4 regions of the Streptomyces sp. NPDC033180 genome follow, and region 1 is predicted to be linked to each of the others. Evidence: riboswitches for the same ligand, from Rfam matches in the RefSeq annotation. Region 1 holds a riboswitch; each other region holds the start of a gene.
What was found. Region 1 has a riboswitch for cyclic di-AMP ahead of ACZ5WE_RS22690 (C40 family peptidase). Riboswitches for the same ligand answer to the same signal wherever they lie in the genome.

Region 1 (7,614 bases):
CCGCGGCAGTCGGGACAACCCTGGCCGAACCCTGAGATCGTCCCTGACGCGCCCCTGCCCTGACCTTCGCGCCCTGCCGTCCGGGTCGGAGATCAGGGACGTCTCGGGGGTCGACCCTGATGCCCGCGTACGCGTACGCGTGTGAATATCGGAGACATGCCGGAAGCCGCAGCAGTACCCATCGATGACGAGCGGCCGCTGCGAAAGCTCTATCGCAGCGGTGACGGCCGTTGGCTCGGCGGTGTCGCGCGCGGCCTCGCCGGTCATCTCGGTCTTCCCGTCATCTGGGTACGGCTGATCTTCGTCGGCCTGTTCACGGCGGACGGGCTCGGCGCACTGTTGTACGCGGCGTTCTGGTTCTTCGTGCCGCTGGGTGTCGGCGGGGTCGACGCCCAGCGTCCGCCCTCAGCCGTCACTGCCGAGACATCTCCCGACGGACGCCGCAGACTCGTGGCCCGCAAGCCGGACAAGGGCCAGCTCGTCGCGCTGCTCGCGATGGTCGTCGTCGCCATGGTCTTCGTCGGCAACGTGGACCTGGGCAGCTCGACCAAGGCCTATGTCTGGCCGACTCTGCTCGTCGCCGCCGGTGTCGCCCTGGTCTGGCGGCAGGCCGACAACGCCCGCCGGGCCCGCTGGATGGCCGTCGGCCGCCGCAGGCGCACGCTGACCATCGCCCGCGCGGGGGCCGGAGTGCTGCTGGTCGGCGCCGGAGTCTCCGGCATCGTCGTGCTGCAGGGCTCCACCTCGCACCTCAGCTCCGTGCTGCAGGCCGCGCTCGCGGTCCTCGTAGGCGTCGCGCTGCTCGCCGGCCCCTATCTCGTGCGCATGATGCAGGACCTCTCCGAGGAGCGGCTGATGCGTATCCGTGCCCAGGAGCGGGCGGAAGTCGCCGCCCACGTGCACGACTCGGTCCTGCACACCCTGACCCTGATCCAGCGCAACGCCGAGAACGCCGGAGAGGTGCGCCGCCTGGCCCGCGCCCAGGAGCGCGACCTGCGCCAATGGCTCTACAAACCGGAGGGCACGGGCAAGGACGAGGCGGATGAGCCCGACACTCTCGCCGAAGCGGTCCGGCGCGGCGCCGCGGAGGTGGAGGACAAGCACGGCGTTCCCATCGAGGTCGTCATAGTCGGCGACTGCCCGCTGGACGACCGTCTTACGGCGCAGACGCAGGCCGCGCGGGAAGCAATGGTGAACGCCGCCAAGTACGGTGGCGAGGGCGGGGCGGTGCAGGTCTTCGCCGAAGTCGAGGGGGAGACGGTGTTCGTGTCCGTCCGGGACCGTGGCCCCGGCTTTGATCTGGATTCCGTGCCGGACGACCGCATGGGCGTACGAGAATCGATCATCGGCCGTATGCAGCGCAACGGCGGCACGGCGCGGCTGCGCGCGGTGCCGGGGGGCGGCACGGAAGTCGAGCTGGAGATGGAGAGGACGGCGACGACATGAGCGACGCGAGTGAGCCCGTGGGGCCCGGGGGCGCAGACGCGGAGGCTGAGGCTTCCGCGGCCGAACCGACCACGTCGGCCGGGGCGACCGAAGCGGCCCGGACCGCCGACGCTGCCGGCGGCGGCGCTCCGGAGGGGGAGGGCCGCCGCGCGCGCGTCGTCCTGGTCGACGACCACCGGATGTTCCGTACGGGCGTCCAGGCGGAGATCGGCAGGACCGCGATCACCGGTGTCGAGGTCGTCGGCGAGGCAGCGGACGTCGACCAGGCGGTCACCGTCATCACCACGACGCGCCCCGAGGTCGTGCTCCTCGACGTGCACCTGCCGGGCGGCGGCGGTGTCGAAGTGCTGCGCCGCTGCGCGCCGTTGATGTCCGACGCGGAGCGTCCCGTGCGGTTCCTCGCGCTCTCCGTATCGGACGCCGCCGAGGACGTCATCGGAGTCATCCGTGGCGGCGCCCGCGGCTATGTCACCAAGACGATCACCGGCACCGACCTGGTCGACTCCATCTTCCGTGTGCAGGACGGCGACGCGGTGTTCTCGCCGCGCCTCGCCGGGTTCGTCCTCGACGCCTTCGCCTCGACCGACGCGCCCCCGGTCGACGAGGACCTGGACCGCCTCACGCAGCGCGAGCGCGAGGTGCTGCGGCTCATCGCGCGGGGGTACGCGTACAAGGAGATCGCCAAGCAGTTGTTCATCTCCGTGAAGACGGTCGAGTCACATGTGTCGGCGGTGCTGAGGAAGCTCCAGCTGTCCAACCGCCACGAGCTGACGAGGTGGGCGACGGCGCGGCGGCTGGTGTGACGGTCGGTCGGCCCGGTCCTGCCCGGCTCATCGGCGTGCGCCGCCACCGACCACCGGAGCGGGCCCCAACTTCCGTATCGCCCAGCGGTAGTGGCTCGCCGCCTTGGTGATGCCGATGAGGCCTGTCAGCCACAGGATGAGGCCGGTTCCCATGCCGAGCACGACGTCGCTGTACGAGTCCCGGCCGGGCTCGGCGTAGGCGGCGGCCGCGAAGGACGCCCACAGGCCGAGCGCGCACACGGCGAGGGACGAGAGGAGCCAGCAGAGGCTCAGGCCGGGGGAGCGCAGAGCGCAGTCCGACGTCGGGTGGCTGTCCAGCGCCAGCCAGCTGTCGGTGAGTTCGCGGATCTTCCGGTCGGTGCGGATGCCGACGACGACGCCGATCACCGAGGGAGCAAGCGCCCCGAGGCCCAGGACCGCGCAGATCGGGCCCACGAAGAAGGCCATCGGATCGTGGTCCTCGATCATCCCGAACGGCACTGTCAGGAGTGCCCAGCCGATGACGCAGCCGAGGGCGAACAGCCAGAGCAGCAACAGGCGGTGCACGCCCAGGATCCGCCGGCGCAGGTCTTCGAGGGCCATGCCGCGGTCGTACAGCAGCGCGTTCCGGTCCGGCCAGGTGCGCAGACAGACAGGTGGCGGAGGCGGCGGCAGCGTACGGCGGGGCATGGCCCTGACAGTACCTGCGGGCCCGAGAGCCCCCTCACGCCACCCGCGTCGCCCCTGCGAACGGCATCTGGCTGATCGGCGCGAGGCGGACCGGAGCGCTCGGGTTCGGGGCGTGGATCATCTGGCCGTTGCCCACATAGAGGCCCACATGGCTGATGCCCTGGTAGAAGAAGACCAGGTCGCCTGGCCGGAGTTGGGAACGCGGCACGCGTTCGCCCTCGGTGATCTGCGCGTACGTCGTGCGCGGCAGGTCGACCCCCGCCGCCCGGTAGGCGGCCTGGGTGAGCCCCGAGCAGTCGAAGGCGTTGGGGCCGGTGGCGCCCCATACGTAGGGGCTGCCCAGCGCCTTGTAGGCGTACGAGACGGCCGCTGAGGCACGGGAGTTGGGAGCCTTGGCCGGGATGCCCGATGGGCCGCCACGGTCCGCGGCACGGGAGGCCCTGTCCTCACCCGTCACCTCCGCTCGCTGGTCTTCGGTGAGCCGCGCCAGGAGTCGTCTGGCCGCGTCGAGCTTTCCGTTGACCGTCTTCTTGTGCTTGTTCAGCTGCGCTTGGCGGGACTTGAGGTGCGCCAGGGTGTCGTCGGCCTCCGTGCGCAGCTGGTCGATCTCCTGGAGCTGCTTCTGTACCCCGGTGACCGCCGCGGCCTGGCGGCTGACGGCCCGGTCGGCGATCGCGGCGCGCTCGAGGTACTGGTCGGGGTCGGAGGAGAGCGCGAGTTGGACGGCCGGGTCGATGCCGCCGCTGCGGTACTGCGCTGTGGCGATCGAACCAAGCCCCTCCCGCGCCGAGTTGAGCTTCTCCGTCTTGCGGGCCGCCTCGTCACGCAGCTCGCCGAGGGACTTCTGGGCGCCATCGGCCTTCTCCTTGGCGCCGTTGTACTTCTCGGTGGCGACCTCCGCCTCGCGGTAGAGCGCGTCGACCTTGGACTTCACCTCGGCCGGGCCGATCCGGGGGTCCGCGTGTCCGGTGCCGTCGAAGGCGGTGGCTGTGGCGGCCCCGGCAAGGGCGATGGTGGCGGCGGTGCGGGCCGTATGGCCACTGAGCGAGCGCTGTTTCGGCTTGCGGTGCGCTGCCACGAAGAGGGCTCCTTACGGTTCCGGCGGCGGCCCGCACAGGGGGAGCGGGCCGCCGCCGGATTCTCGGCGGGGTGTCCGACTGCCGCCCCTGGTCCGGGCGGCGGTGGGGAGCCGGTCACCTGACGAAGGACGCTAAACCTGACCGTCACGGGCTGGTGACGGATTGTGCGCAACTGGCGGAAGTGTGTTGGCCGGTGACCGTATGTGACTGCGCGACTCGCAGGACCGGCACCCTTCACAGGCGCGAGTGACCGATGCGGCGCCAGGGGCCCAACCTGACTATTGAGGGGTGATAAGGCCCCGGCTAGGCTCCGGGCCCATGGACGTACTCACCCATCTCTTCGTCGGCCTGCACATCATCGGCATCGCCTCCCTCCTGGGCGGCTTCCTCACCCAGATGAAGCAGATGGGCCAAGGCACGGCCCGATTCAACCCCGCGATGCTGCACGGCGCGCTCACGATGCTCGTCACGGGCGCGATCCTGGTGGGCCTCAACCGGGCGGACGACAACCCCGTCAATCACGTCAAGATCGGCATCAAGATGGCCGTCCTGATCGTGATCCTCGCGCTGGTCTACGTGAAACGGGACGAGGAGAAGGTGGACAAGGGGATGTTCGGCGCCGTCGGCGCGCTGACCGTCACGAACATCTTCATCGCCGTCCTGTGGACCTGACACGCACCCACGAGAAAGCGGCCCTCCACGCGCGCGTGGAGGGCCGCTTTCTCGTCTGACGGTTTCTCGTGGGCGGTGGTTACGCGGGGCGCACCACGCTGTGGATCGGCATGTAGTAGATCGACTCGACGCGGACGTTCGCGCCCGGCTTCGGGGCGTGGATCATCTTGCCGTCGCCGATGTAGATCCCTACGTGGCTGATGTCGTCGTAGAAGAAGACCAGGTCGCCCGGCTTGGCGTCGGCGGTCTTCACGGTCGTGCCGACCTCCACCTGGTCCCAGGTCGTACGCGGCAGGGAGATCCCCGCGGCCTTCCACGCGTCCTGGGTGAGCCCGGAGCAGTCGTAGGAGTCGGGGCCGGTGGCGCCCCACACGTAGGGCTTGCCGATCTGCGCCTCGGCGAAGTTGATCACCTTCGCGGCCTTCGTCGCGTACCCGCTGTCCGTGTCGCCGGAGCCTGCGCCCGAACCGGAACCGGAACCGGTGTCGGAACCGGAGCCCGAGTCCGGGGTCTCCTTGTTCTTCTCGCGCTCCTTGGCCGCGGCCTCTTCCGCCGCCTTGCGCTTGGCCTCCGCCTCGGCCTCCTGCTTACGCGCCAGCTCGGCGGCCTTGCGCTTGGCCTCTTCTTCCTTCTTCTTCTCGATCGCCGCGAGCCGCGCCTTCTCCTCGGCCGTCAGCTCCGAGAGCATCGTGCGCGCCTGGCCCAGCTTCTTCTGGACGGTGCGCTTGCTCGTCTTGAGCTCGTCCCGCGAGTCGCTCAGCGTCTCCAGGCTCTTGGCTGCCTTCGTGCGCTGCTTCGTCGCCGAGGCCTGCTGCGTCTGGTAGTCGTCGACCGCCTTCTTCTGGCGCGCGGTCAGCCGGTCCGACAGGTGATTCTGGTCGAAGTACCCCTGCGGGTCGTCGGCGAGCATCATCGTGGCGGTCTCGGAGACCCCACCGGTGCGGTACTGGGCCGCGGCGAACGTGCCCAGCTCCTGGCGGGCCTCGTTCAGCTTGTCGGTGCGCTCGGCCACGTCGTCGAGAAGGGTGTCGACCTTCTTGCGCTGCTTGTCGGTGCGCTCCTTGGCCGAGTTGTACTTCTGGGTGGCCACGCCCGCCTGCTGGTAGAGGTCGTCGACCTTCTTCTGGACCTCTTCGAGGCTGGGCTTCTCGGGCGCGGACGGTGCCGCCTGCGCACTCTGCGACAGGAGGGCCACGGAGGTGAGGGCTGCCGTCGTTATACCGAGGGCAGGGGTGGCGCGTAGGCCGGCAATGCGGGTCCGCGGCTTGCGGTGCGACGCCAAGGGAGGCGACTCCTTCCGTAGACCGCCTACCGGGTTAGCTGTCGGGTTCGGGCGGGTGGTTCCGGAAGGTTGCCCTACAGTCCCGTACTTCGTACGGGACCGATTCACCCCAAGTTCATCGTGGGTCCCCGGCTCCGAGGAGATCGAACTCGGCGGAGGCAGCCCGTTCCCGGCGGGGTTCGCCGGTGGGAGTACGAGCAGCCTGCGGAGCACGCTAGCCAACTCGTGTGGCCCGTGTGAAGGTTGATGTTCGATATGCCCGATACGTTTTCGTTACTTTACGAAGCTCTTGACGCGGGCACGCCGTGCCGTGACGGAGAGTGACCGGAAGCGGCCGAGGTGTAGGCGGATGGACGTGGCCGGAACCCGGGGCGGGTTGTCAGTGGGGCCGCCTAGACTCGGGAGGCGATGAGCAGCCTCTTTGATGACAGCTTCCTGGCGGACCTCAAGCCCTCGCGGGCTTCGGAGGAAGAGCCCCCGCCGCCGCCCGAGGACAGTGCTCCGGAGTCCGTTCCGGATGATCTGTTCGACGGGAAGTTCGACGCGCCCGTACCCCGGGACGCGCACTACCGCGGCGGTGCCCCGCGCCCCGTGATCGATCCGGCGGCCTTGCTCGACGGGCTGAACGAGAACCAGCGCGCGGCCGTCGTGCACGCGGACTCCCCGCTGCTCATCGTCGCGGGCGCCGGCTCCGGCAAGACCCGGGTCCTGACGCACCGCATCGCGTATCTCCTGGCCGAGCGGCACGTGCACCCGGGGCAGATCCTGGCGATCACGTTCACGAACAAGGCCGCGGGCGAGATGAAGGAGCGCGTCGAGCAGCTCGTCGGGCCGCGGGCCAACGCGATGTGGGTGTCGACGTTCCACAGTGCGTGCGTGCGGATACTGCGCCGCGAGTCGAAGACGATCGGCTTCACCTCCTCCTTCTCGATCTACGACGCCGCCGACTCCAAGCGGCTGATGGCGCTGGTCTGCCGGGACCTGGACATCGACCCGAAGAAGTTCCCGCCGAAGTCCTTCAGCGCCAAGATCTCGAACCTGAAGAACGAGCTGATCGACGAGGAGACCTTCGCGGGCCAGGCGGCCGATGGCTTCGAGAAGACGCTCGCCCAGGCATACGCGATGTACCAGTCGCGCCTGCGCGAGGCGAACGCCCTCGACTTCGACGACCTGATCATGACGACGGTCAACATGCTCCGCGCGTTCCCGGACATCGCCGCGCACTACCGCCGCCGCTTCCGCCACGTGATGGTCGATGAGTACCAGGACACCAACCACGCCCAGTACGCCTTGGTGCGCGAGCTGGTGGGCCCCTCCGGAGGCGAGGGTGACGACCCCGCCGAGCTGTGTGTCGTGGGTGACGCCGACCAGTCGATCTACGCCTTCCGCGGCGCCACGATCCGCAACATCCTCCAGTTCGAGGAGGACTACCCGAACGCGACCACGATCCTCCTCGAGCAGAACTACCGCTCCACGCAGACGATCCTGACCGCGGCCAACGCCGTCATCGAGCGCAACGAAAGCCGCCGCCCCAAGAACCTGTGGACCAACGCGGGCGCGGGCGCGGGCATCACGGGCTACGTCGCCGACACCGAACACGACGAGGCGCAGTTCGTCGCCGACGAGATCGACCGGCTCACCGACGCGGGCGACGCGAAAGCCG
Region 2 (7,614 bases), on a different contig from region 1:
CCGCTACGAGGCCGCGCAGTGCCTGGAACAGCTCGGCGAACCGGCGGCGGCCCTCGCGGAGTACCGCGCCCTGCTCCCCTACTACGAGAACCGCTACGCATCCGACGACCGCGAGCGCCCTCTCGACATCCGCCGCCGCATCGGCCACCTCCTCCTCGCCCTCGGCGACCGGGCGGCGGCCCACGACACGCTGGCGCGGTTGCTCATGGACGCCGAGCGGATGCACGGGGTGGGGCACCCGTTCCCGGGCGACATCCGGCGTACGTTGCAGTGGCTAGGACAGGTGCGCGGTTAGCGAGGGCCAAGGGTGCCCCAACTCCACCCGAATCGTTGGTCGAATAGGTGGCCGAGAGACCGGTCACTGCCTAACATCGATCACCGCAAGACTTTGTGCACTGCCGCACAATCTCTCCCGGGAGGCTCACTTGCACCGCCGCCGTCGCACCGCGCTCACCCTCTCCGCCGCCGCGATCACCGCGGCCCCCCTCCTGACCGCCTGCGGCGCCGAAGCCCATCCGGGCGCCGCGGCCGTGGTGGGCAACGACCGGATCACGGTCTCGCAGCTGGAGGGCCGGGTGAACGAGGTGCGGGACGCGCAGCGCGCCGCCATCCCGGACGCGCAGCAGTACGAGCAGGCCATCGCCAAGACCGGCGGGCTCACCCGCAGCACGCTGCACACGATGGTCCTGGACAAGGTGCTGCACCAGGCGGCGGTCGACGCCGGCGTCGACGTGTCACGCCGCGACATCCAGACGATGAGAGCGGGCCTCGAACAGCAGGCGGGCGGCAAGAAGGCCCTCGAACAGGGCTGGCTGCAGCAGTACAGCGTCGCCCCCTCCCGCCTGGAGGACAGCCTCCGTACGGAGATCGAGGCCCAGAAGCTGGCGAAGAAGCTGGGCGCGGACATGAACGCGCCGGAGGGCCAGGCGGTCTTCTGGAAGGAACTCTCCAAGGCCTCCAAGAAGCTGGGCGTGGACCTGAACCCGCGCTACGGCACGTGGGACGTGGAGAAGAGCAAGCGCGCGGACTCCAAGACGCCGTGGGTGCGCGAGGTTTCCGGGGACGGCGCGGCGGGCCCCAAGCAGGCGTGACCGGCGCGGGGAGGGGGCTGTCAGTGGCGTGGGTTACGTTCGACGGGTGAACGAAACCACGCCCCCGGCCGACGCCCCCGGCCGCGTCATCCTCCTCACCACGAGCCACCGGGTGGCCCCCGGCCTCCTCTCCTGGCCCGCGTGGCAGGCGCTGCACGGGGCCGACGAGGTCCTGTGCGCCGACGCCACGCACCCCCAGCTGCCGTATCTGCGCGAGGCGGGCGTGCGTGTGGACCAGGCGTCGCCCACGGCTCAGGAGCTGGTGGAGGCCTGTGCCGGAGACCGCACGGTCCTGGTCATCGCCACGGCCGAGGGCGACCGCGCTCTGACGGACGGCCTGGCGAGGCTCGCGGGTTCGGGCCGCGTCTCGATGCCCGACCTGGAACTGCTTCCGGCGTCGTACGACCTGCCGGGCGCGCGGCTCCTCGACCTCGTGCAGGTGATGGACCGGATCCGGGTCGAGTGCCCCTGGTCGTCCCAGCAGACGCACAAGGGCCTGGCGAAGTACGCGATCGAGGAGGCGTACGAACTGGTCGAGGCGATCGAGGAGGGCGACAGGGAGGAGCTGCGGGAGGAGCTCGGCGACGTCCTGCTCCAGGTGGTGTTCCACGCGCGGATCGCCGAGGACGCTTCCGGCGAGGAGGAGCCGTTCTCCATCGACGACGTGGCGGGCACGATCGTGGAGAAGCTGATCCACCGCCACCCGCACGTGTTCGGCGACGACTCGGCGGACACCCCCGAGGACGTGAAGGCGCACTGGCTCCGCACGAAGGCCGAGGAGAAGCAGCGCTCGTCGGTGACGGAGGGAATCCCCCTGGGCCAGCCGGGCCTGGCCCTGGCGGCAAAGCTGGCTTCACGGGTCCGGACGGCGGGCCTTGAGGTGCCGGCCCCGGCAGGGGAGGGCGTCGGCTACGAACTCCTCGCGCTGGCGCTGCGCGCGGAGGGGGAGGACGTGGACCCGGAGGCGGCCCTGCGGGCGGCGGCCCGCGCTTACCGGGCCGCGGTGCTGGCTGCCGAGGGGAATTCCAGCCCGTCGGGTGTTTGAGGGCGGGCTTGGGGGTGCCGGTGATTTCGGTGGGTGGGGCTTTGGGGCAGGGTGTTTCAGCCTGTCGGGTGTTTGAGGGCGGGCTTGGGGGTGCCGGTGATTTCGGTGGGTGGGGCTTTGGGGCAGGGTGTTTCAGCCCGTCCGGCGTTTGAGGACGAACTCGGCGGAGCCGGTGATTTCGGCACGCAAGGCTCCGGGCCGCCCGAGGTCGTCCAGGGCCCCGGGGCCAGAACCCGCCCCCGTACGCCGGGATAACGTCGACCCCATGCAAGACCAGCCGCCCGCCCCCGCAGGGGACACCTCCGCAGCCTGCCCCGCAGGGGACACCTCCGCAGCCTGCCCCGCAGGGGCCACCGCCCCCTCGCCCGAGGCCCAGGGGCCAGAGCTCTTCACATGGGAGTTCGCCACCGACCCCTACCCCGCCTACGCCTGGCTCCGCGAGAACGCGCCCGTGCGCAGGACCACGCTGCCCAGTGGCGTGGAGGCCTGGCTGGTCACCCGTTACGTCGATGCCAAGCAGGCGCTCGCCGACCAGCGGCTCAGCAAGAATCCGGCTCATCACGACGAGCCCGCGCACGCGAGGAGCAAGACCGGCATCCCCGGCGAGCGCGGCGCCAACCTCATGACGCATCTGCTGAACATCGACCCGCCGGACCACACCCGCCTGCGCCGCCTCGTCTCCAAGGCCTTCACGCCCCGCCGCGTCGCCGAGTTCGCGCCGCGAGTGCAGGAACTGACCGACCAGCTCATCGACCAGTTCGTGGAGAAGGGGGAGGCCGACCTCATCCACGACTTCGCCTTCCCGCTCCCCATCTACGCGATCTGCGACCTGCTCGGCGTGCCCCGCGAGGACCAGGACGACTTCCGCGACTGGGCGGGGATGATGATCCGGCACGGGGGAGGGCCACGGGGCGGGGTCGCCCGGTCCGTGAAGAAGATGCGCGGCTATCTCGCCGAGCTGATCCACCGCAAGCGCCTGGAACCCGGCGACGACCTCATCTCCGGACTCATCCGCGCCTCCGACCACGGCGAGCACCTCACCGAGAACGAGGCCGCCGCGATGGCGTTCATCCTTCTCTTCGCCGGCTTCGAGACCACCGTCAACCTCATCGGGAACGGCACCTACGCCCTCCTCACCCACCCCGAGCAGCGTGAGCGCCTGCAGGACTCGCTCAGGGGTGGCGGCGACCCCGGTCTTCTGGAGACCGGCCTCGAGGAGCTCCTCCGCTTCGACGGTCCCGTCGAACTCGCCACGTGGCGGTTCGCCACCGAGCCGCTGACGATCGGAGGGGAGGACATCGCCGCCGGCGACCCCGTCCTCGTGGTCCTCGCCGCCGCCGATCGTGACCCCGAACGATTCGATCAGCCGGACACGCTCGACCTCTCCCGCCGCGACAACCAACACCTCGGCTACGGCCATGGCATTCATTACTGTCTCGGCGCACCCCTCGCCCGGCTCGAAGGGCAGGCCGCCCTCGCGACCCTCCTGCGGCGCCTCCCTGACCTGCGGCTGGCGGCGGAACCGGGTGATTTGAGATGGCGCGGCGGGCTCATCATGCGCGGACTCCGCACGCTTCCCGTGGAGTTCGCACCCGCACAGCGGAGCAAATATTCGGCACCTGAAACGACGTTTAGCTGACGGACCGTCAAGACTGTGACTTTCACGTGATCTCCGCTGCATCGACTTGTGACAAGCGTTCGACTGCCGCTACGTTCACCGACGACTCGGCATCCCGTGCCGCAGTCGTCGCTCCAGTCACGCGAAAGGCAACCGCATGCTCTCCGGCAATGGTCGTCACCGACGCCCCCGCCAGGCCCCGGCCCTGATCGTCGCGGCAGGAGTCGCAGGATCGGCCATCGCCATCCCGCTGCTCGGCGCCACCAGCGCGAGCGCGGCGGACACCGCCACGTGGGACAAGCTCGCGGAGTGCGAGAGCGGCGCATCCTGGAGCGCGGACGCGGGCAACGGCTACTACGGGGGACTCCAGCTCTCCCAGCAGACCTGGGAGGACTACGGCGGCCTCGACTTCGCGCCGAGCGCCGACCAGGCCAGCCGCTCGCAGCAGATATCCGTAGCCGAGAAGGTCCTCGACGACCAGGGGCCCGAGGCGTGGCCGAGCTGCGCGCCGATCGCCGGCCTCACCCAGGACGGCGCCGCCGCCGACGTCGACCCGGGTGCTCCGATCACGACGATCCCCTCGGAGCCCTCTGACTCCACGGACCCCTCTGACGGGCCGTCGGAAACGCCGGAGTCGTCGAAGCCGTCGGACTCGAAGGACTCCGGCGAGTCGCCCGAGCCGAGTACGTCACCGAGCGGGTCGGCCGACTCCTCGGACAGCGCCGAGCCGTCCGAGAAGCCCGCCACCGACGACGAGTCACGAGACAAGAATCACGACGAAGACGGCAAGGCGGATAACTCGCCCGAGTCCGGACACACGGACAAGTCCGGCCCGGACGATGAGACTTCACCCGCCCCCACCCCCTCCACCGGCGAGGGCGAAGGCCGCCACCGCGGCGACAGCGCGGACGACAAGCCGTCCGCCGACGCCCCTCGCGAGGGGGCGGGCCGGCACGCCTCCCGCGGCGACGAGCGCAAGAAGGACGGCTCCGAGGGGACATACACGGTCCGCTCCGGAGACAACCTCTGGGACATCGCCGACGAGCACGACGTGCAGGGCGGGTGGGCTGAGCTGTACGCCGAGAACGAGCAGTCGGTCGGCTCCGACCCCGATCTCATCCTGCCCGGTCAGAGCCTCGATTTGGGCGAAAAGTAGGGGTAGTTGGCGAGTCGCTTTGCGCTCGATGTACCAATTGGCGCAAGTGAGACATGGGTCTCAGAAGCCCTGATCGTCTTTGAAATTCCGGCGATCGCATGACTACGGTCGTGACCGCTCGCCACAGCGGGCCCCGCCGGTCGGTACGCCGAGTCCTGCCAACGGCCGTTCGGGAACAGTCGTCGCGTAATGCGCCGTAGGCAGGAGCGGGGGACCCAAGGTTTCCGCCGGACCCGGCCGTTGAGCCTCGCGAGAGCGAGGCGGAGAGACGGACGGGAACGGCTAGGGGTTAAGTCGCGCTCAAGAAGCGCGGCCGGGCAACTTCATCGGCCCGAACCCGACAGCTCACCTCGCAGGCGTCGGTGAGGGGATCACTCATGCTGTTTTCCAGCAAGGGCAAGCACCGCCGCGCGTCCAAGGCCACCCGCGTCGCCACGCTCGCCGGCGTCACCGGTGTCGCTGTCGCCGCCCCGCTGATGGCGGCCGGCTCGGCCTCCGCAGCGACCAACTCCGAGTGGGACGCTGTCGCCCAGTGCGAGTCCGGCGGCAACTGGTCCATCAACACCGGCAACGGCTACACGGGCGGCCTGCAGTTCTCGTCGTCCACCTGGGCGGCGTACGGCGGCACGAAGTACGCCCCCACCGCTGACAAGGCCTCCAAGGCCCAGCAGATCGAGATCGGCGAGAAGGTCCTCGCGGGCCAGGGCAAGGGTGCCTGGCCGAGCTGCGGCGTCGGCCTCTCGGGCGCCTCCAACGAGGGTGGCGGTGCGCAGGAGAGCGCCCCGCAGCAGACCCAGGAGCAGCCGCAGCAGGAGCAGCCGCAGAGCGCGCCCAGCGCGCAGACCGAGCAGCCGCAGCAGGCCGCTCCCAAGGCCGAGGCTCCCAAGACCGAGTCCAAGAAGACCGTCGAGACCCCGACCGGCAAGACGGTCAAGAAGGGCGACGGCGAGTACAAGGTCAAGAAGGGTGACACCCTCTCCAAGATCGCCGAGGCCAAGGAAGTCAAGGGCGGCTGGCACAAGGTGTACAAGCTCAACGGCGACATCATCGACAACGCCGACATGATCTACCCGGGCCAGCAGCTCCACCTGAGCTAGTTCTGGCAGGACGCCGACCCCCGCCCCGGTGCGCGTATCCCCCGTACGCACCGGGGCGGGGTTCGTCTGTCCCCTCCGGCGCCCCACCGCTTTGTTCCGTTCGGAAACTTTTTGCTCTCGGTTTGTCCACAGGACGGTCGCTCGGCTGGCTGTTGCCCGGGAGCCGGTTAGGCTCGTGTCCGCGAGGCCAACGCCTCGCGTACCCGCGTCACATCCCAGAAGGAGATGCTCGTGCCGTCCATCGACGTCGTCGTAGCCCGGGAAATCCTGGACTCCCGAGGCAACCCCACGGTCGAGGTCGAGGTCGGCCTCGACGACGGCAGCACGGGTCGTGCCGCCGTTCCGTCCGGTGCGTCCACCGGTGCTTTCGAGGCCATCGAACTCCGTGACGGTGACCCCAACCGTTACCAGGGCAAGGGCGTGGAGAAGGCCGTCCTCGCCGTCATCGAGCAGATCGGCCCGGAGCTCGTCGGGTACGACGCGACCGAGCAGCGCCTGATCGACCAGGCGATGTTCGACCTCGACGCCACCGACAACAAGGGCTCGCTCGGCGCCAACGCCATCCTCGGCGTCTCGCTCGCCGTCGCGCACGCCGCGTCGGAGGCCTCCGACCTGCCGCTCTTCCGCTACCTCGGCGGCCCGAACGCGCACCTGCTGCCCGTTCCGATGATGAACATCCTGAACGGCGGGTCGCACGCCGACTCGAACGTCGACATCCAGGAGTTCATGATCGCGCCGATCGGCGCAGAGTCGTTCTCCGAGGCCCTGCGCTGGGGCACCGAGGTCTACCACACGCTGAAGAAGGTCCTGAAGGACAAGGGACTTTCGACCGGTCTCGGCGACGAGGGCGGCTTCGCCCCGAACCTGGACTCCAACCGCGCCGCGCTCGACCTCATCCTCGAGGCCATCAAGCAGGCCGGTTACGTCCCCGGCGAGCAGATCGCGCTCGCGCTCGACGTCGCCGCGTCCGAGTTCTACAAGGACGGCTCGTACGCCTTCGAGGGCAAGTCCCGCTCGGCCGCCGAGATGACCGAGTACTACGAGGAGCTCGTCTCCTCGTACCCCCTCGTCTCCATCGAGGACCCGCTGTTCGAGGACGACTGGGCCGGCTGGAACGTCATCACCGAGAAGCTCGGCGACAAGGTGCAGCTCGTGGGTGACGACCTGTTCGTCACCAACCCGGAGCGCCTGGCCCGTGGCATCGAGGAGAAGTCGGCCAACGCCCTTCTGGTGAAGGTCAACCAGATCGGCTCGCTGACCGAGACCCTGGACGCCGTCGAGATGGCCCAGCGCAGCGGCTTCAAGTGCATGATGTCGCACCGCTCCGGTGAGACCGAGGACGTCACCATCGCCGACCTCGCCGTCGCCACCAACTGCGGCCAGATCAAGACCGGCGCCCCGGCCCGCTCCGAGCGCGTCGCCAAGTACAACCAGCTCCTGCGCATCGAGGAGATCCTGGACGACGCGGCGGTCTACGCCGGCCGTTCGGCGTTCCCCCGCTTCAAGGGCTGAGCTCAGCTGCCCTGAGTAGTTACCTACGTCCCCGTACTCGGTCCCGTACCGTGTGCGGGGACGTACGTACGTATCGGGGAGGCGGCACACATGGC
Region 3 (7,614 bases), on a different contig from region 1:
GTGCCGATGAGCACAGCATGTGGGGCGTACTGAGGTACGTACAAGAGCCGCAGGGCGACTGACTACGCCGGGCCCGCCACCGCGGCCACCGGCTTCGACAGGGAGACTCCCGAGCCGTCGCGGCGCGGGTCGATCTCCGGCAGCTCCGCCGGCAGGCCGCTGCGCTGGGCCGCGAGCGGCGGCGTCGGGCCCGCCCACGCGAAGCTCAGGCAGTCCTCGCCCTTCAGGAAGCGCTGGACCCTGACACCACCCGTGGCGCGGCCCTTGCGGGGGTACTGGTCGAACGGCGTCACCTTGGCCGTCGTCTGCACCGAGTCGTCGAGCGTGCCGCGCGAGCCCGCCACCGTGAAGACCACGGCGTCCACGGCCGGATCCACCGCCACGAAGGAGATGACCTTGACGCCGTCCGCGAGCTTGATGCCCGTCATGCCACCCGCGGGGCGGCCCTGCGGGCGGACCTGCGCGGCCTGGTACCGCAGGAGTTGGGCGTCGTCCGTGATGAAGACCAGGTCCTCCTCGCCCGTGCGCAGCTCGGCCGCGCCGACGATCCGGTCACCGTCCTTGAGGGTGATGACCTCCAGCTCTTCCTTGTTGGACGGATAGTCCGGGACCACGCGCTTGACCACGCCCTGTTCGGTGCCGAGGGCGAGGCCCGGTGAGGACTCGTCCAGGGTCATCAGGCAGATCAACTTCTCGTCCGGCTCCAAGGAGAGCAGCTCCGAGACAGGCGCTCCTCCGGAGAGGTTCGGTGCCGCGTGCGTCTCCGGGAGTTGCGGGAGGTCCACCACGGAGAGGCGCAGAAGGCGGCCCTCGGACGTCACCGCGCCCACCTCGCCCCGCGCGGTCGCGGGGACGGCGGAGACGATCACATCGTGCTTGACGCGCTTGGTGTCGCTCTCGTCGAACGGCTCGCCGTTGGCCGTACGGGCAAGGAGGCCCGTCGAGGAGAAGAGCACGCGGCACGGGTCGTCCGCAACCTGCAGCGACACCGTGGGTGCCGGGGTGCTCGCGGACTCCAGGAGGACCGTGCGCCGGTCCGTGCCGAACTTCTTCGCCACGGCGGCCAGTTCGGCGGAGACCAGCTTGCGCAGCTCCGCGTCCGACTCCAGGATGCGGGTCAGCTCGTCGATCTCGGCCTTGAGCTTGTCGCGCTCGGACTCCAGCTCGATGCGGTCGAACTTGGTGAGGCGGCGCAGCGGCGTGTCGAGGATGTACTGCGTCTGGACCTCGCTCAGCGAGAAGCGCTCCATCAGGCGGTCCTTGGCCTGCGCGGAGTTGTCGCTGGAGCGGATGAGGCGGATGACCTCGTCGATGTCCAGGAGGGCGACAAGGAGACCCTCGACCAGGTGCAGCCTGGCCTGCTTCTTGCTGCGGCGGAACTCGCTGCGGCGGCGCACGACATTGAAGCGGTGGTCGAGATAGACCTCGAGCAGTTCCTTGAGGCCGAGCGTGAGGGGCTGGCCGTCCACCAGGGCCACGTTGTTGATGCCGAAGGACTCCTCCATCGGCGTCAGTTTGTAGAGCTGTTCAAGGACGGCTTCAGGGACGAAGCCGTTCTTGATCTCGATGACCAGGCGCAGGCCGTGCGAGCGGTCCGTGAGGTCCTTGACGTCGGCGATGCCCTGCAGCTTCTTCGAGCCGACCAGGTCCTTGATCTTCGAGATGACCTTCTCGGGGCCCACGGAGAAGGGCAGTTCGGTCACGACCAGGCCCTTGCGGCGCGCGGTCACGTTCTCGACGGCCACCGTCGCGCGGATCTTGAAGGTGCCGCGCCCTGATGCGTACGCGTCCTTGACCCCGGACAGGCCGACGATGCGGCCACCCGTGGGCAGGTCCGGGCCCGGCACGAAACGCATCAGCGTCTCCAGGTCGGCCCCGGGGTGCTTGATCAGATGGCGGGCGGCGGCGATGACCTCGCCGAGGTTGTGCGGCGGCATGTTCGTCGCCATGCCGACGGCGATGCCCGACGCGCCGTTGACCAGGAGGTTCGGGTAGGCCGCCGGCAGGGTGACCGGCTCCTGCTCCTGGCCGTCGTAGTTCGACTCGAAGTCGACTGTGTTCTCGTCGATCGACTCCGTCATCAGGGACGTCGCGTCGGCCATCTTGCACTCGGTGTACCGCATGGCGGCCGGCGGGTCGTCGTTGCCGAGCGAGCCGAAGTTGCCGTGGCCGTCCACCAGGGGCAGGCGCATGGAGAAGGGCTGCGCCATGCGCACCAGGGCGTCGTAGATCGACGCGTCGCCGTGCGGGTGCAACTTACCCATGACCTCACCGACGACGCGGGCGCACTTCACATAGCCGCGGTCGGGGCGCAGGCCCATCTCGTTCATCTGGTACACGATCCGGCGGTGCACCGGCTTCATGCCGTCGCGGGCGTCCGGCAGGGCGCGCGAGTAGATGACCGAATACGCGTACTCGAGGAAGGAGCCCTGCATTTCGTCGACGACGTCGATGTCGAGGATCTTCTCCTCGAACGACTCGTCGGGCTGCGGGGTCTTCGTGCTGCGGCGGGCCATCGCTGCTGCGGCTCCTTCACGGTGTCTGCCAGGGCATCAACAGGATCTGACGCCGACCATCAACGGGATCTGACGCCGACCATTGTGGACTGTCCCACTGACAACGCCGACCACGACCCGGACTTCGACCCTGACTACGCCGAGTGCGGAGCGGGAACTTCGCCGGTTGTCAGCACGCTTGCATACAGTGGCGGGACTGGCAGAATTTCCAGTTTTCAGCGATCGAAGGGACGTACATGCCCATGGGTCACACGGCCACAGCCGAGGCCGGCTCCGGCGGCCTGACAGCGACCGAGCACCGGCTGGCCAACGGCCTGCGCGTGGTGCTCTCCGAGGACCACCTGACCCCGGTCGCCGCGGTCTGCCTCTGGTACGACGTCGGCTCGCGCCACGAGGTCAAGGGGCGTACGGGCCTCGCGCACCTCTTCGAGCACCTCATGTTCCAGGGCTCGAAGCAGGTGCAGGGCAACGGCCACTTCGAGCTGGTACAGGGTGCGGGCGGCTCGCTCAACGGCACCACGAGCTTCGAGCGCACCAACTACTTCGAGACCATGCCCACACACCAGCTCGAGCTGGCCCTGTGGCTGGAAGCCGACCGCATGGGCTCGCTGCTCTCCGCGCTCGACGACGAATCCATGGAGAACCAGCGGGACGTCGTCAAGAACGAGCGCCGCCAGCGCTACGACAACGTTCCGTACGGCACGGCGTTCGAGAAACTGACCGCCCTCTCGTACCCCGAGGGCCACCCCTACCACCACACCCCGATCGGCTCCATGGCCGACCTGGACGCGGCGACGCTGGAGGACGCGCGGCACTTCTTCCGTACGTACTACGCGCCCAACAACGCCGTCCTGTCGGTCGTCGGCGACATCGACCCGGAGCAGACCCTCGCCTGGGTCGAGAAGTACTTCGGTTCCATCCCCTCGCACGACGGCAAGCAGCCGCCGCGCGACGGCTCGCTGCCCGACATCATCGGCAAGGAGCTGCGCGAGGTCATCGAGGAAGAGGTCCCGGCCCGCGCCCTGATGGCGGCCTACCGCCTCCCGGAGGACGGCACGCGCGCGTGCGACGCGGCCGACCTGGCGCTCACGGTCCTCGGCAGCGGCGAGTCGTCCCGCCTCTACAACCGCCTCGTGCGCCGCGACCGCACCGCCGTGGCGGCCGGGTTCGGCCTGCTGCGCCTCGCCGGAGCCCCCTCGCTCGGCTGGCTCGACGTGAAGACGTCCGGCGACGTCGAGGTCCCCGTCATCGAGGCCGCCGTCGACGAGGAGCTCGCCCGCTTCGCGGAAGAGGGCCCCACCGACGAGGAGATGGAGCGCGCCCAGGCGCAGCTGGAGCGCGAGTGGCTCGACCGGCTCTCCACGGTGGCGGGACGCGCGGACGAACTGTGCCGGTACGCCGTCCTGTTCGGTGACCCGCAGCTCGCCCTCACCGCCGTCAAGCGCGTCCTGGACGTCACCGCCGAAGAGGTCAAGGCGGTCGCGGCGGCCCGCCTGCGCCCCGACAACCGCGCGGTGCTCGTGTACGAGCCCATCGCCCCTGAGGCCGACGAAGCCAACGACGAGGACGAAGAGGAGGCGGCGAAGTGAGCGAGGCCGCAACGATGCAGTTCCACCCGCAGCCCCAGGCGGGCGCCGCACGGCCGTGGGCCTTCCCCGCGCCCGAGCGAGCCACCCTGGACAACGGCCTCACCGTGCTGCGTTGCCACCGCCCCGGCCAGCAGGTCGTCGCCGTGGAGGTCCACCTGGAGGCGCCGCTCGAAGCCGAGCCTGCGGGCCTTGACGGCGTCGCCACGATCATGGCGAGGGCCTTCAACGAAGGCACCGACAAGCACTCCGCCGAGGATTTCGCCGCCGAACTCGACCGCTGCGGCGCCACCATGGACGCGCACGCCGACCACCCCGGTGTCCGTGTCTCCCTCGAAGTCCCGGTCTCGCGCCTCCCGAAGGCGCTCGGCCTGCTCTCCGACGCCCTGCGCGCCCCCGCCTTCGCGGACAGCGAGATCGAACGGCTCGTACGCAACCGCCTGGACGAGATCCCGCACGAGGCGGCGAACCCGGGACGCCGCGCCGCCAAGGAGCTGTCCCGGCAGCTCTTCCCGGCGACCTCCCGCATGTCGCGCCCCCGCCAGGGCACCGAGGAGACGGTCACGGCCATCGACTCGGCGGCGGTGCGCACCTTCTACGAGAAGCACGTGCGTCCCGCCACGGCGACCGCCGTGGTCGTGGGCGACCTGACCGGCGTCGACCTGGACGCCGTCCTCGCCGACACCATCGGCGCCTGGACGGGCGGTACCGCCGAGCCGCGTCCGGTGCCTCCGGTGACCGCGGACGACACCGGGCGTGTCGTCATCGTGGACCGCCCCGGGGCCGTCCAGACGCAGTTGCTCATCGGCCGCGTGGGGCCGGACCGGCACGACCGCGTCTGGCCCGCGCAGGTGCTCGGCACGTACTGCCTGGGCGGCACCCTCACCTCGCGCCTGGACCGCGTCCTGCGCGAGGAGAAGGGATACACCTACGGCGTACGGGCGTTCGGCCAGGTCCTGCGTTCCGCCCCGGACGGCAGCGGCGCCGCGATGCTCGCCATCAGCGGCTCCGTGGACACCGAGTCCACGGGTCCGGCGCTCGACGACCTGTGGAAGGTCCTGCGCACCCTCGCCGCGGAGGGCCTCACGGACGCCGAGCGCGATGTCGCCGTGCAGAACCTGGTGGGCGTCGCCCCGCTCAAGTACGAGATGGCGGCGTCCGTCGCGGCCACCCTCGCCGACCAGGTCGAGCAGCACCTGCCGGACGACTTCCAGGCCCAGCTGTACCGCCGGTTGGCCGAGACCGGCACCGTGGAGGCCACCGCCGCCGTGGTGAGCGCCTTCCCCCAGGACCGCCTTGTGACGGTGCTCGTCGGGGACGCGGCGCAGATCGAGGAGCCTGTCAGGGCGCTCGGCATCGGTGAAGTGAGTGTGGTCACGGGGTGAGTGCGGGGTGCGCGCGAACTGAGTGACAGTCAGGACATATCGGGACCCCGGTGGCGAGAAATCGCTACTGGGGTCCTCATATGTCCGAATTAGTATGGAGGTTACGTGTCTGACCTGTGGCGTGCGCTACAAAAGCTCTGATCCGTTTGTCGTTTGAAAGACGCCCCGCTTAGCGTCTGGTCCGGCTGTTCGTCATGCAGTACGCCGCGCCCGCGGCACCGGACAGTCATCGCCGAGTCCCCGTACGGCGCGAGCCAGGGGAGCCGGGGACCCACATGTCCCCTTGGGGTGAATCGGGAACCTCGCCGTGAGGTGAGGGACTCGTAGGAGACCTTCCTGCTCCGAACCCGTCAGCTAACCCGGTAGGCGAGAAGGAAGGAAAGGATCAGCCACTTCATGGCGTTCACCCGTGCCACCGGGAAGCACCGTCGCCCGAGCCGCCTCACGCGTACGACCGCGAACGTGGCGGGCGTCGCCGCCCTCACCACCACCGGTGTCATCGGGGGCCTGGCCGCTCCGGCGCTCGCCGCCGACGACGCGGTGACTCCCCAGCACACCGGCCTCACCCAGGCGATCTCCGTGGGCGACTCGCTCGCCCAGAGCGTCGACGCGCAGGCCGCTGCCCAGCAGCAGGCCGCCGACGACGCCGCAGCGGCCAAGAAGGCCGAAGAGGCCGCCAAGAAGAAGGCCGAGGAGGCCAAGCGCAAGGCCGAGGCCGAGGCGAAGGCCAAGGCCAAGAAGGAGCGCGAGGCCAAGGAGCGTGCCGCTCGCGAGGCCGAGCGCAAGCGCCTCAACAGCTACGTCTCCCCGATCACCGGCTCGTCCATCTCCACGGGCTACCAGACCGGTGGCGCCATGTGGTCCTCCGGCAGCCACACCGGTGTCGACTTCCACGCCGCGTCCGGCACCTCGGTGCACGCGGTCGGCTCCGGCACCGTCGTCGAGGCCGGCTGGGGCGGCGCCTACGGCAACAACGTGGTCATCAAGATGAACGACGGCACGTACACCCAGTACGGCCACATGTCGTCCCTCGGTGTCACGGTCGGCCAGGCGGTCACTCCGGGCCAGCAGATAGGCCTCTCCGGCTCCACCGGCAACTCCAGCGGCCCGCACCTCCACTTCGAGGCCCGCACCGGCGCGGACTACGGCACGGACATCGACCCGGTCGCCTACCTCCGCTCGCACGGCGTCAACGTCTGATCCCGGCCCGAACTCACGCGGTCGCACGCGGCGCACCTGATTCACCGAAAGCCCCGGCTCGTCGAGAGCCGGGGCTTTCGCCGTTCCCGTATCTCCTTTGGCCAAAAGTATCCCTGGATTTCGGCCGACCGTCGGAAATTCGGCCGCTCTGCAATAGAGTCCCCGGACAGGCGAACAGGCGTCGATCGACCGCGTTTCGCGGGGATTAAGGCGGAGGTCAGTCATGCGCATTCCCGCGCACTCGGTATGCACGGCCATCCGGGACGACATCGTCTCCGGTGTCTACGAACGGGGCGGCCGGCTCACCGAGGAACTGCTCGCGCGCCGCTACGGAGTCTCCCGCGTCCCCGTGCGCGAGGCCCTGCGCACCCTGGAGGCCGAGGGCTTCGTCGTCACGCGCCGGCACGCGGGCGCGTGCGTCGCGGAACCCACCGAACAGGAGGCGGCCGACCTCCTGGAGGTCCGCGCGCTCCTGGAGCCGCTGGGTGCGGCCCGCGCCGCACAGCGCCGCACGGAGGCGCACCTGAAGGTCCTGCGCGGCCTCGTCAGGCTCGGCCAGGAGCGATCCAGGCGCGGTCGGAGCGAGGATCTGCGCTCCCTGGGCGGCTGGTTCCACGAGACGCTCGCCCAGGCGTCCGGCAGCCCGGGCCTCACGGCACTGCTCACCCAGCTCCGGCACAAGATCGCCTGGATGTACGTGGTCGAGACGTCGGCCGCCCCCGCGGAGGCCTGGGCCGAGCACGCCGCGATCGCCGACGCGGTCGCTCGCCGGGACGCGGAACGGGCCCGTGCGCTCACCGCGCAGCACTCGGAGCGGACGGCCTCCGCGCACCGGCTGCGCTACGTGCGCAATCTCTCCGGTGTGAGGGGTTCGCAACATGCCGTAAACACGACGGGCCTGCGTCTTTAACAGAGGCGCCGTATACA
Region 4 (7,614 bases), on a different contig from region 1:
CTTCCGCTGGCTGCAGCGGGTCCAGCCGGGCCCCTGGCGGAATCTGCTGTTCGCCTTCGCCTGGGGAGCTTGTGCCGCCGCCCTCATAGCCATCGTCGCGAACAGCTTCGCGACCCGCTGGATAGCCACCGCCACGGCCGACCCCACCAGCGCCGACAACCTCGGCGCGACGGTCATAGCCCCGATCGTCGAGGAGAGCGCGAAAGCCGTGGCCGTACTGCTCGTCTTCCTCTTCCGCAGACGCGAGTTCACCGGCATCGTCGACGGCGTCGTGATCGCCGGGGTGACCGCCACCGGCTTCGCCTTCACCGAGAACATCCTCTACCTCGGCAGCGCCTTCGGCACCGACCAGCTCAACGGCGGCACCGGCCTCGCGTCCGTGACGGCGGCGACCTTCTTCGTGCGCGTCGTGATGTCCCCCTTCGCCCACCCGCTCTTCACCGTCCTCACCGGCATCGGCTTCGGCATCGCCGCCCTCAGCGCCGACCGGCAGAACTGGCGGCGCGTCCTGCTCCCGCTCGGCGGACTGCTCCTCGCGATGGGCCTGCACGCCCTGTGGAACGGCTCGGCCGGCTTCGGGGACTACGGCTTCTTCGCCGTGTACGCGACGTTCATGCTGCCCGCGTTCGGACTGCTCACCTGGCTGGTGATCTGGATCAGGCAGCGCGGCCTGCGCATCGTGCGCGCCGAACTGCCTGCGTACGCGATCGCGGGCTGGCTCACCGCGCCCGAGCCGTTCGCGCTCTCCACGATGCGCGCCCGCACGCTGGCCCGCGACTACGCCTCGTACACCCAGGGCAAGGCCGCGGCGCGCACGGTCGCCCAGTACGAGACGTACGCGACGTCTCTCGCACTCCTGCGCCACCGGGGGCGCCGGGGCCGCGCGGGCGCCGACTTCGTCGTACGGGAGCGGGAGTTGCTGCACGCGCTGTGGGAGCGCCGCGAGGCCGCGCGGCCCGCCCTGGCCTACGCGGCGCAGGCGGCGGCACCGGTGCTCGTACCGATGCCGCCGCCCTACGGGTACCGGCAGCCGTACCCGCACCCCCAGCCGCAGCCCTATCCGCAGCAGCACCCTTACGGGTATCCCTACGCCCAGCCGGCGATGCCCTACCCGGCGTACAACCCCTACCGCGGTTAGGCGGAAGCCGCCGTCAGGGCCGACACCTCGGCCTCCGTCAGTTCGAGCTCCCCCACCGCGAGCAGCGCGGGCAGCTGCTCGACCGTACGGGCCGACGCGATCGGCGCCGCCACCGTCGGCTGCGCCGCGAGCCACGCGAGGGCCACGGTCGCGAGCTCGGCGCCGCGTGCCTGGGCGACCTCGTCAAGGGCGGCGAGCACACGCAGGCCACGGTCGGTGTCCAGGTGCTTGCCCGCGCCCTCGGCCCGCGCGCTTTCGACCTGCGCACCCGGGCGGTACTTGCCGGTCAGGAAGCCCGAGGCGAGCGCGTAGTACGGGACGGCGGCCAGGCCGGAGCGCGAGGCGACCTGCTCCAGCGGGCCCTCGTAGGTGGCGCGCGAGACGAGGTTGTAGTGCGGCTGAAGGACCGAGTAGCGCGCGAGGCCCTCGCGGTCGGAGAAGTCGAGGAACTCCTGGAGCCGCTCGGGGGTGACGTTCGAGGCGGCGATGGCACGCACCTTGCCGGATGTCACCAGCTCGTCGAGGGCGCCGATGATCTCCTCGACGGAGACGGTCGGGTCGTCGTAGTGCGTGTAGAAGAGGTCGATGTAGTCGGTGCGCAGGCGGCGCAGCGACTCCTCGACACCGGACTTGATGGTGTTCGCGGACAGGCCGCTGAAGTCGGCGTGTGCGCCGACCTTGGTGGCGAGCACGACGTCGGAGCGGTTGCCGCGCGCGGCGAGCCAGTTGCCGATGACCGTCTCGGACTCGCCGCCCTTGTTGCCGGGCACCCAGGCCGAGTAGACGTCGGCGGTGTCGATGAAGTTGCCGCCCGCGGCGGTGTAGGCGTCGAGCACGGAGAAGGACTGCGCCTCGTCGGCCGTCCAGCCGAAGACGTTGCCGCCCAGGGCGAGCGGGAAGACCTCGAGGTCGGACGAACCAAGCTTGCGGAGAGAAGTCATACGGGGCTCAACGCCCTTACGGACCGCAGCATTCCGTAGAGCGGGATGCTGATTCCATCCGCGTACGGACATCGGCCATCGGGCAGCGGACAGCGGGCATGCCCAACCGGCAGCCCTGGCGTCGGGGGGTTGTCGCCAGGACCGCCGGGGTTCTGGGTCACCTCAGAGGGACTGGCCCTTGCCGCGCAGCCACGCCGCAGGGTCGACCCCGGTGGAGTCGCCGCCCGGGTGGACCTCCAGGTGGAGGTGGGCCCCGGTGACGTTGCCGGTCGCGCCGACACGGCCGATGGTCTCGCCGGTGGTGACCTTCTGGCCCGCGCTGACGTTCATCGAGGACTGGTGGCAGAACCACAGCTCGGTGCCGTCGTCGAGTTCGAGGATCGTGCGGTAGCCGTACGCCCCCGCCCAGCCGGCCTCCTTGATGGTGCCGGAGTGGATGGCCTTGATGGGCGTGCCCGTCGGGGCCGCGAAGTCCAGGCCCGTGTGGTAGCCGGAGGACCACATGGAGCCGGGCTGACCGAAGGTACCGGTGAGCGTGTACGACGCGACGGGAAGGGTGTAGCTCTTCGCGAGCTTGGCCAGGCGCTCCGCCTCGGCCTTGCGCTTGGCCTCCGCCTCGGCCTTCTTCTTCGCGGCGGCCTTCTCGGCGGCGATCTTCTTCTCGGCCGCGGACTGCTTGGCGGCGGCCTGTTCGGCGGCCTGCTTGACGGCCGCTTCTTCGGCCGCCTTCTGGACCGCGTCGTCCGCCTGGTCCTGCTGGTTCTCGGCCTGCTCCATGATGCGGGCGCGCAGTGCCTCGCCCGCGTCCGTGGTGCCCTGCTCGGCGTCGGTGGTGCTGACACCGGCGGCGCTCAGGGGCGCGGCGGCCACCGTCACGCCGTTGTCCGCGGCGGCGGAGTCGTTCGAGTCGTCGGATATCAAGGACCCCACGCCCGGAAGCGACTTGGCCTCCGGCAGCTGGTCCGTGACGGCCGACAGGTCCGGCATCTCGATGGCCACCGGGGGCTTGCCGCCCTGCGCGGTGGCGATGCCGCCCGCGCCGACGGCGGCGATGACGCCTACGCCCAGAACCGTGGAGCTGCGGGCGAGCCCGCCGCCACCCCGCTTGTGCACGCGGTGCCTGCCGCGGACGGGACGGATGGACTCCTCGGTGGGATTCCATTCCTCCCAGGAAGATTCATCGTCGTACCCACCGAAATCGTCGTCGTTCGGTACGTACACGCCTTGGGGGGCAGGGCGGTTGGACGCCACTGGGGCGCACTCCTTTCCTTCCTTCTCGCCTACCGGGTTAGCTGACGGGTTCGGAGCAGGAAGGTCTCCTACGAACATCTGGCACGGATGCACAGATGCCCGATTCACCCCAATTAGTGGTTCCCCGGCTCCCTTTCGGGATTAGGCGCGTGCGCGCGGAGCCGACTCGAGTGACGGCTGGGACGACCGCGCTGCGTTATCGAACGTTAATAGACAGCGGGGTCGTATTCCAAGCTGTTCCGACTGATCGTTAACGACTTTGGCCCGTACTTATCGGGACACCGGGGTCTGGAACGGGGCGAGTTGACCCCACTTCTTCACACACCGGAGCTTCACATCGCCTTGACAGTACGTCAGTTGTTATGCGGAGTGGGGTCTTTCAGTCACGGCCGGTGACATCGGCCGCCGCACCGACGCCGGCATCGCCCGTCACCGACGGCCGCCGCACCGCGAGCAGCGCCATGTCGTCGGTCCCCCGGCCCCCGGTGTGCCGCCGCACTTCCTCGACGAGCGTCGCCAGGAGCGCGTCGGGGCCGTGGGGCCCTGGGAAGATCCGGCCGCCGAGCCGGGCGGCCGGGTTGTAGAACTCGCCCCGGATGTCACGCGCCTCGGAGAGCCCGTCGGTGTAGAGCAGCAGCATCGCCCCCGGCGGGAACTCCGCCTCGTCCGCGCGGTCCGGCCAGGCGCCCAGTTCACCCATCCCGAGCGGCAGCGCGGGCTCGGTGGCGGACAGGACGCACAGCCGACCGTCGCCGCGCAGGAGCAGCGGCCCCGGGTGCCCACGGTTGATCAGACGCACCGGACCGTCACCGTGCGGGATCTCCGCGAGGACAGCGGTGGTGAACCCCTCGAAGGCGTCGAGCCCGTCGCGCCGCGTGCCCTCGCGCGCAAGGGCACGCTCCAGGCGCTGCGCCACGGCCTCCAGCGTGACCTCCTGCTCAGCGGCCTCCCGGAACGCCCCGATCACGACGGCGACGGCCGCCACCGCGCCCATCCCCTTCCCCCGGACGTCGCCGACGATGACGCGTACGCCGTGCGGAGTGTCCTGCACGGCGTACAGGTCACCGCCGATGAACGCGTCGGCCTCCGCGGCCTCGTACCGCGCCGCGACATCGAGACCCCCGATCCGGGGGTCCGGCTGCGGCAGTACGGCGCGCTGGGCGGCCTCGGCGATGGAGCGGGCGGAGGCGAGCTGTTCGTCGCTGCGGCGTACGACGCGGTTGATGAGGACGGCGAGGACGACGACGGTCACCACCGTGATCAGTTCGGTGACGGCTTCCACGTCGGTGGTGGTGGCGTTCTTGAAATGCAGGGCGAGCACGGCGGCGCAGGAACCGACACCGATGAGAGCGGTGCTGATCAGCGAGTAGAAGGGCGCGGCGACGAGCGGGGCGGCGGTGAAGAGGGGCACGGCGGTGAACCGGGGAGGGGTCGACGCGTCGTAGACGATCCCGACGACGATGAGCAGCAGGGGGAGAGCCCGCACGAGCGCCCGCTCGTGCCGCACATCGGGCCCCTTGCCGCCGCCCCCGCCGCTTCCTCCTCGCTGCCCCACTCACTCAGGGTTCCCGCAGCGGCGGCGCGGGGCGACCGGTGTGGGCCGACCGGGTTACCGGCCCGGTGAAGGCGGAAAACACCGAAGGCCCGGATCCATTTCTGGATCCGGGCCTTCGGTCTTTAGTAGCGGGGACAGGATTTGAACCTGCGACCTCTGGGTTATGAGCCCAGCGAGCTACCGAGCTGCTCCACCCCGCGCCGTTGAATGCAACTCTACGCCATCAGGGGGAGTGAAAGCGAACCGGTTGAGAACCACCGGCGAACGGAGACCCCCGAAGCCCCGAAAGGCCTCCGCCCCCGCTCAGGCGTTCTCCGCGTGCGTCAGCGTCTCCCAGGCCACGAACAGGTCGTCCGTCCCCTCGGACCGCTGCCGGAGCGTGAGCCTCTCCGTTTCCGGCAGGTCCAGCTGCAGCCGCTCCCGCAGGTGGTTGAGGCCGACCTCGGTGTCGGGCCCCATGTCACGCCGCACCTTCCCGCCGCACAGCCAGTCCGGCGCCTTGGCGCCCAGCTGGTACCTGGAGTGGAATTCCAGCGCGGCCCGCAGCCGCTCCTTGACCTCGCCGTACAGATCGACGCCCTGATGCCAGGCGGTCTCGGCGATGTGCGCGGTGGCGGCGAGCGAATAACTGGCGTGCTTGAAGTTCCGGCAGGTCTCCTGGGAGAGCCCGTCGGCGAAGGTCTTCTGCCCGAACCAGTATTTCCGGAGCTTCTCCGGGGTGTTGATGGCGCTGCCCTCGGGCGAGACGGGAAGCGGGCCGTCCGACTCCAGGTAGAAGTAGGCGGGAACGCGCGACCTGAAGTGCGTCACCGCCTTCTCGAAGGACTCGTGGTCGTCGAGGAAGACCGCCATGCTGATGGTCGCGTCGGCCATCAGAAGGTCCCAGTTGCCGTTGAAGTCGGCCGCGCCCTCGCGCACTTGGGGCAGATAGGCGTTGCGCAGCATCCGCTCGAAGCGCAGCAGCTCGCCGTCGGTCCAGCCGTCGTAGGTGTAGCGCACGGCTTCGGCGGCGCGTGCCCACGAGGAGGCGGCCCAGGCCGTCTGGAGGCCCGCGTTGGCCTCCGTGTGCCGGGTGATCACCCGCGCCCAGGCGTCCATGATCTGCACGGCCTTCTCGGCGTGCACACGGTCGCCGGTGACGTTGAAGAGCAGGGCCTGGGTGTACGCGGCGATGGCGTCCTCGCGCTCTTCGACGCAGCCCCGGCCCGCGCGGGTGCCGGCAGGGCACTCGACGACGGCGTACGGCTTGGCCGTGTAGTCATCGGCGCCGTACCTGCTGTCCCGCATCCGCTCGAACGCCGTCAGCCAGGGCTGCTCGCGCGCCGCGACATGGGCGCGCACGCGGTCCAGCTGTGCCTTGCTGACGAGGACTCCAGGGTGCGCGAAGGCCAATTCGGCGGGGCGTGCCCGCTCGGTGGCCGTGCCTGTCCCGCTCCCGGCCCCACCGCAGGCCGCCGTGACGCCGAGAAGCATCGGCACGAGCACCATCGCGAGAGCCCGCCGTACGGAACCCATGCTGTACCTCCGGATCGGCCACCTGGCAGGCTCAGCGTCGCTCGGGGCTCACCGGGGCGCAAACCGAAAGCCCAGCCGGAAACCTCTCCGAGCTGGGCTTTCTCTGGAGACCGCGTGGGACTCGAACCCACAACCAATGGATTCACAGTCCTGAACGCACCGGGCCGATCGGCCTCAGCGAAAGACGAGGCGGGCCCGGCGTCTCATACGCCGCAGGCTCACTCTGCTGCGGGAAGATGCCCACGGAACCGGTCCAGTGGCGGCCTGCGGTGGGAGAATTGAGACAGACCGGCCGGTGAGGCCGGGCTTGGGAATCGCCGCCGGTGTGCGCCGGCGATCCCCAAGCGTGAGGATGTGCGGGGCTCCCTGCCGCCGCATCCTCGCAGGCCCACCCCGGAGTTGAGGGTGCGGGATCACCCCCACAGGCCGGGAGGGCGGAGGCTGGAGCCGTGTTGTCGGCGATGCGGCTCCAGCCGGGCCTCGGTGTTGTTCCGGCTCGGGGGCTGGGAGCCTGATGGGATCACGCGGTCGGTGACTGCACGTGAATCCTGCGTCCGGGATCAGGATAAGGCTCCGTGGGCAGCCGCGATAGGGGCCGTTTCAGGCAGCCCGCCCAACGCCTGTCGGTGGACGGACCAGTTGCCCTTCTGCCTTGAGGCGCGCTCTTCGACGACCGCGCGCTCGTTCTCGCGATCAGGAAACCCCGTCAGCTCTCTCCAGTGCCGGAGGCGGGCGGATCGAAACGTGTGACGTGGTCGTCGACGATGGCACGGGCCAGGCCGGTCAAGGGCGTCGCCTGGGTGTGGGCATGGGCGCGCAGCAGGGCGAGGGCCTGGCCGGTCGTGAGGGAGTGGCGGTAGCTGATCATGCCGATGGCCTGGTGGACCACGGCGTTTGCGGGCAGGAGCCAGGCGTGGACGAGCTCGTCCTCAGTCGGCACGGGTGTAGCGAGGAGCAGGAGGTCTGCGGCGTCGGCGTGGTCCTGGGCGACTTGCAGGTCGGCGTCGGAGATCGGGCCGGGCCGGTGGCGGTAGAGGGTGAGGACGAGGCCGGCCTGCCGGGACGGGTCGGCGCCGTTGAGGATCGGCAGAGCGTAGGCGGCGCGGATGTAGTGCGCCTTCGCCTGCTGGGCAAGAACAGGCCAGTGCCGGGTTGCGGCCGGGTCGTCGAGATCGTCGACCAGGACCTGAGCGCGCTGGCTCAGGGCCTGTACA

Region 2: another riboswitch for cyclic di-AMP. It lies ahead of ACZ5WE_RS33825 (transglycosylase family protein); the one in region 1 lies ahead of ACZ5WE_RS22690 (C40 family peptidase).
Region 3: another riboswitch for cyclic di-AMP. It lies ahead of ACZ5WE_RS28215 (M23 family metallopeptidase); the one in region 1 lies ahead of ACZ5WE_RS22690 (C40 family peptidase).
Region 4: another riboswitch for cyclic di-AMP. It lies ahead of ACZ5WE_RS10780 (M23 family metallopeptidase); the one in region 1 lies ahead of ACZ5WE_RS22690 (C40 family peptidase).

Annotation. Positions count from the first base shown of each region.
Region 1 covers NZ_JBVIPU010000008.1:178,892-186,505, forward strand. Annotated here, with positions in the region: gene ACZ5WE_RS22665 (PspC domain-containing protein) at 157-1,446, shown strand; gene ACZ5WE_RS22670 (LuxR C-terminal-related transcriptional regulator) at 1,443-2,249, shown strand; gene ACZ5WE_RS22675 (hypothetical protein) at 2,277-2,918, opposite strand; gene ACZ5WE_RS22680 (C40 family peptidase) at 2,953-3,996, opposite strand; gene ACZ5WE_RS22685 (hypothetical protein) at 4,316-4,669, shown strand; gene ACZ5WE_RS22690 (C40 family peptidase) at 4,749-5,951, opposite strand; cyclic di-AMP (ydaO/yuaA leader) riboswitch at 5,960-6,116, opposite strand; gene pcrA (DNA helicase PcrA) at 6,360-7,614, shown strand, end outside.
Region 2 covers NZ_JBVIPU010000018.1:71,392-79,005, forward strand. Annotated here, with positions in the region: gene ACZ5WE_RS33800 (protein kinase domain-containing protein) at 1-295, shown strand, start outside; gene ACZ5WE_RS33805 (SurA N-terminal domain-containing protein) at 426-1,091, shown strand; gene ACZ5WE_RS33810 (nucleoside triphosphate pyrophosphohydrolase) at 1,138-2,136, shown strand; gene ACZ5WE_RS33815 (cytochrome P450 family protein) at 2,402-3,775, shown strand; gene ACZ5WE_RS33820 (LysM peptidoglycan-binding domain-containing protein) at 3,912-4,910, shown strand; cyclic di-AMP (ydaO/yuaA leader) riboswitch at 5,093-5,284, shown strand; gene ACZ5WE_RS33825 (transglycosylase family protein) at 5,288-6,007, shown strand; gene eno (phosphopyruvate hydratase) at 6,239-7,519, shown strand; gene ACZ5WE_RS33835 (FtsB family cell division protein) at 7,610-7,614, shown strand, end outside.
Region 3 covers NZ_JBVIPU010000012.1:153,845-161,458, reverse strand. Annotated here, with positions in the region: gene ACZ5WE_RS28235 (CobW family GTP-binding protein) at 1-62, shown strand, start outside; gene ACZ5WE_RS28230 (DNA gyrase/topoisomerase IV subunit A) at 63-2,516, opposite strand; gene ACZ5WE_RS28225 (M16 family metallopeptidase) at 2,753-4,105, shown strand; gene ACZ5WE_RS28220 (M16 family metallopeptidase) at 4,102-5,487, shown strand; cyclic di-AMP (ydaO/yuaA leader) riboswitch at 5,708-5,871, shown strand; gene ACZ5WE_RS28215 (M23 family metallopeptidase) at 5,884-6,687, shown strand; gene ACZ5WE_RS28210 (GntR family transcriptional regulator) at 6,911-7,597, shown strand.
Region 4 covers NZ_JBVIPU010000003.1:19,283-26,896, forward strand. Annotated here, with positions in the region: gene ACZ5WE_RS10770 (PrsW family intramembrane metalloprotease) at 1-1,138, shown strand, start outside; gene ACZ5WE_RS10775 (aldo/keto reductase) at 1,135-2,079, opposite strand; gene ACZ5WE_RS10780 (M23 family metallopeptidase) at 2,242-3,330, opposite strand; cyclic di-AMP (ydaO/yuaA leader) riboswitch at 3,342-3,488, opposite strand; gene ACZ5WE_RS10785 (PP2C family protein-serine/threonine phosphatase) at 3,710-4,885, opposite strand; tRNA gene ACZ5WE_RS10790 (tRNA-Met) at 5,012-5,085, opposite strand; gene ACZ5WE_RS10795 (alginate lyase family protein) at 5,189-6,400, opposite strand; gene ACZ5WE_RS10800 (GAF and ANTAR domain-containing protein) at 7,107-7,614, opposite strand, start outside.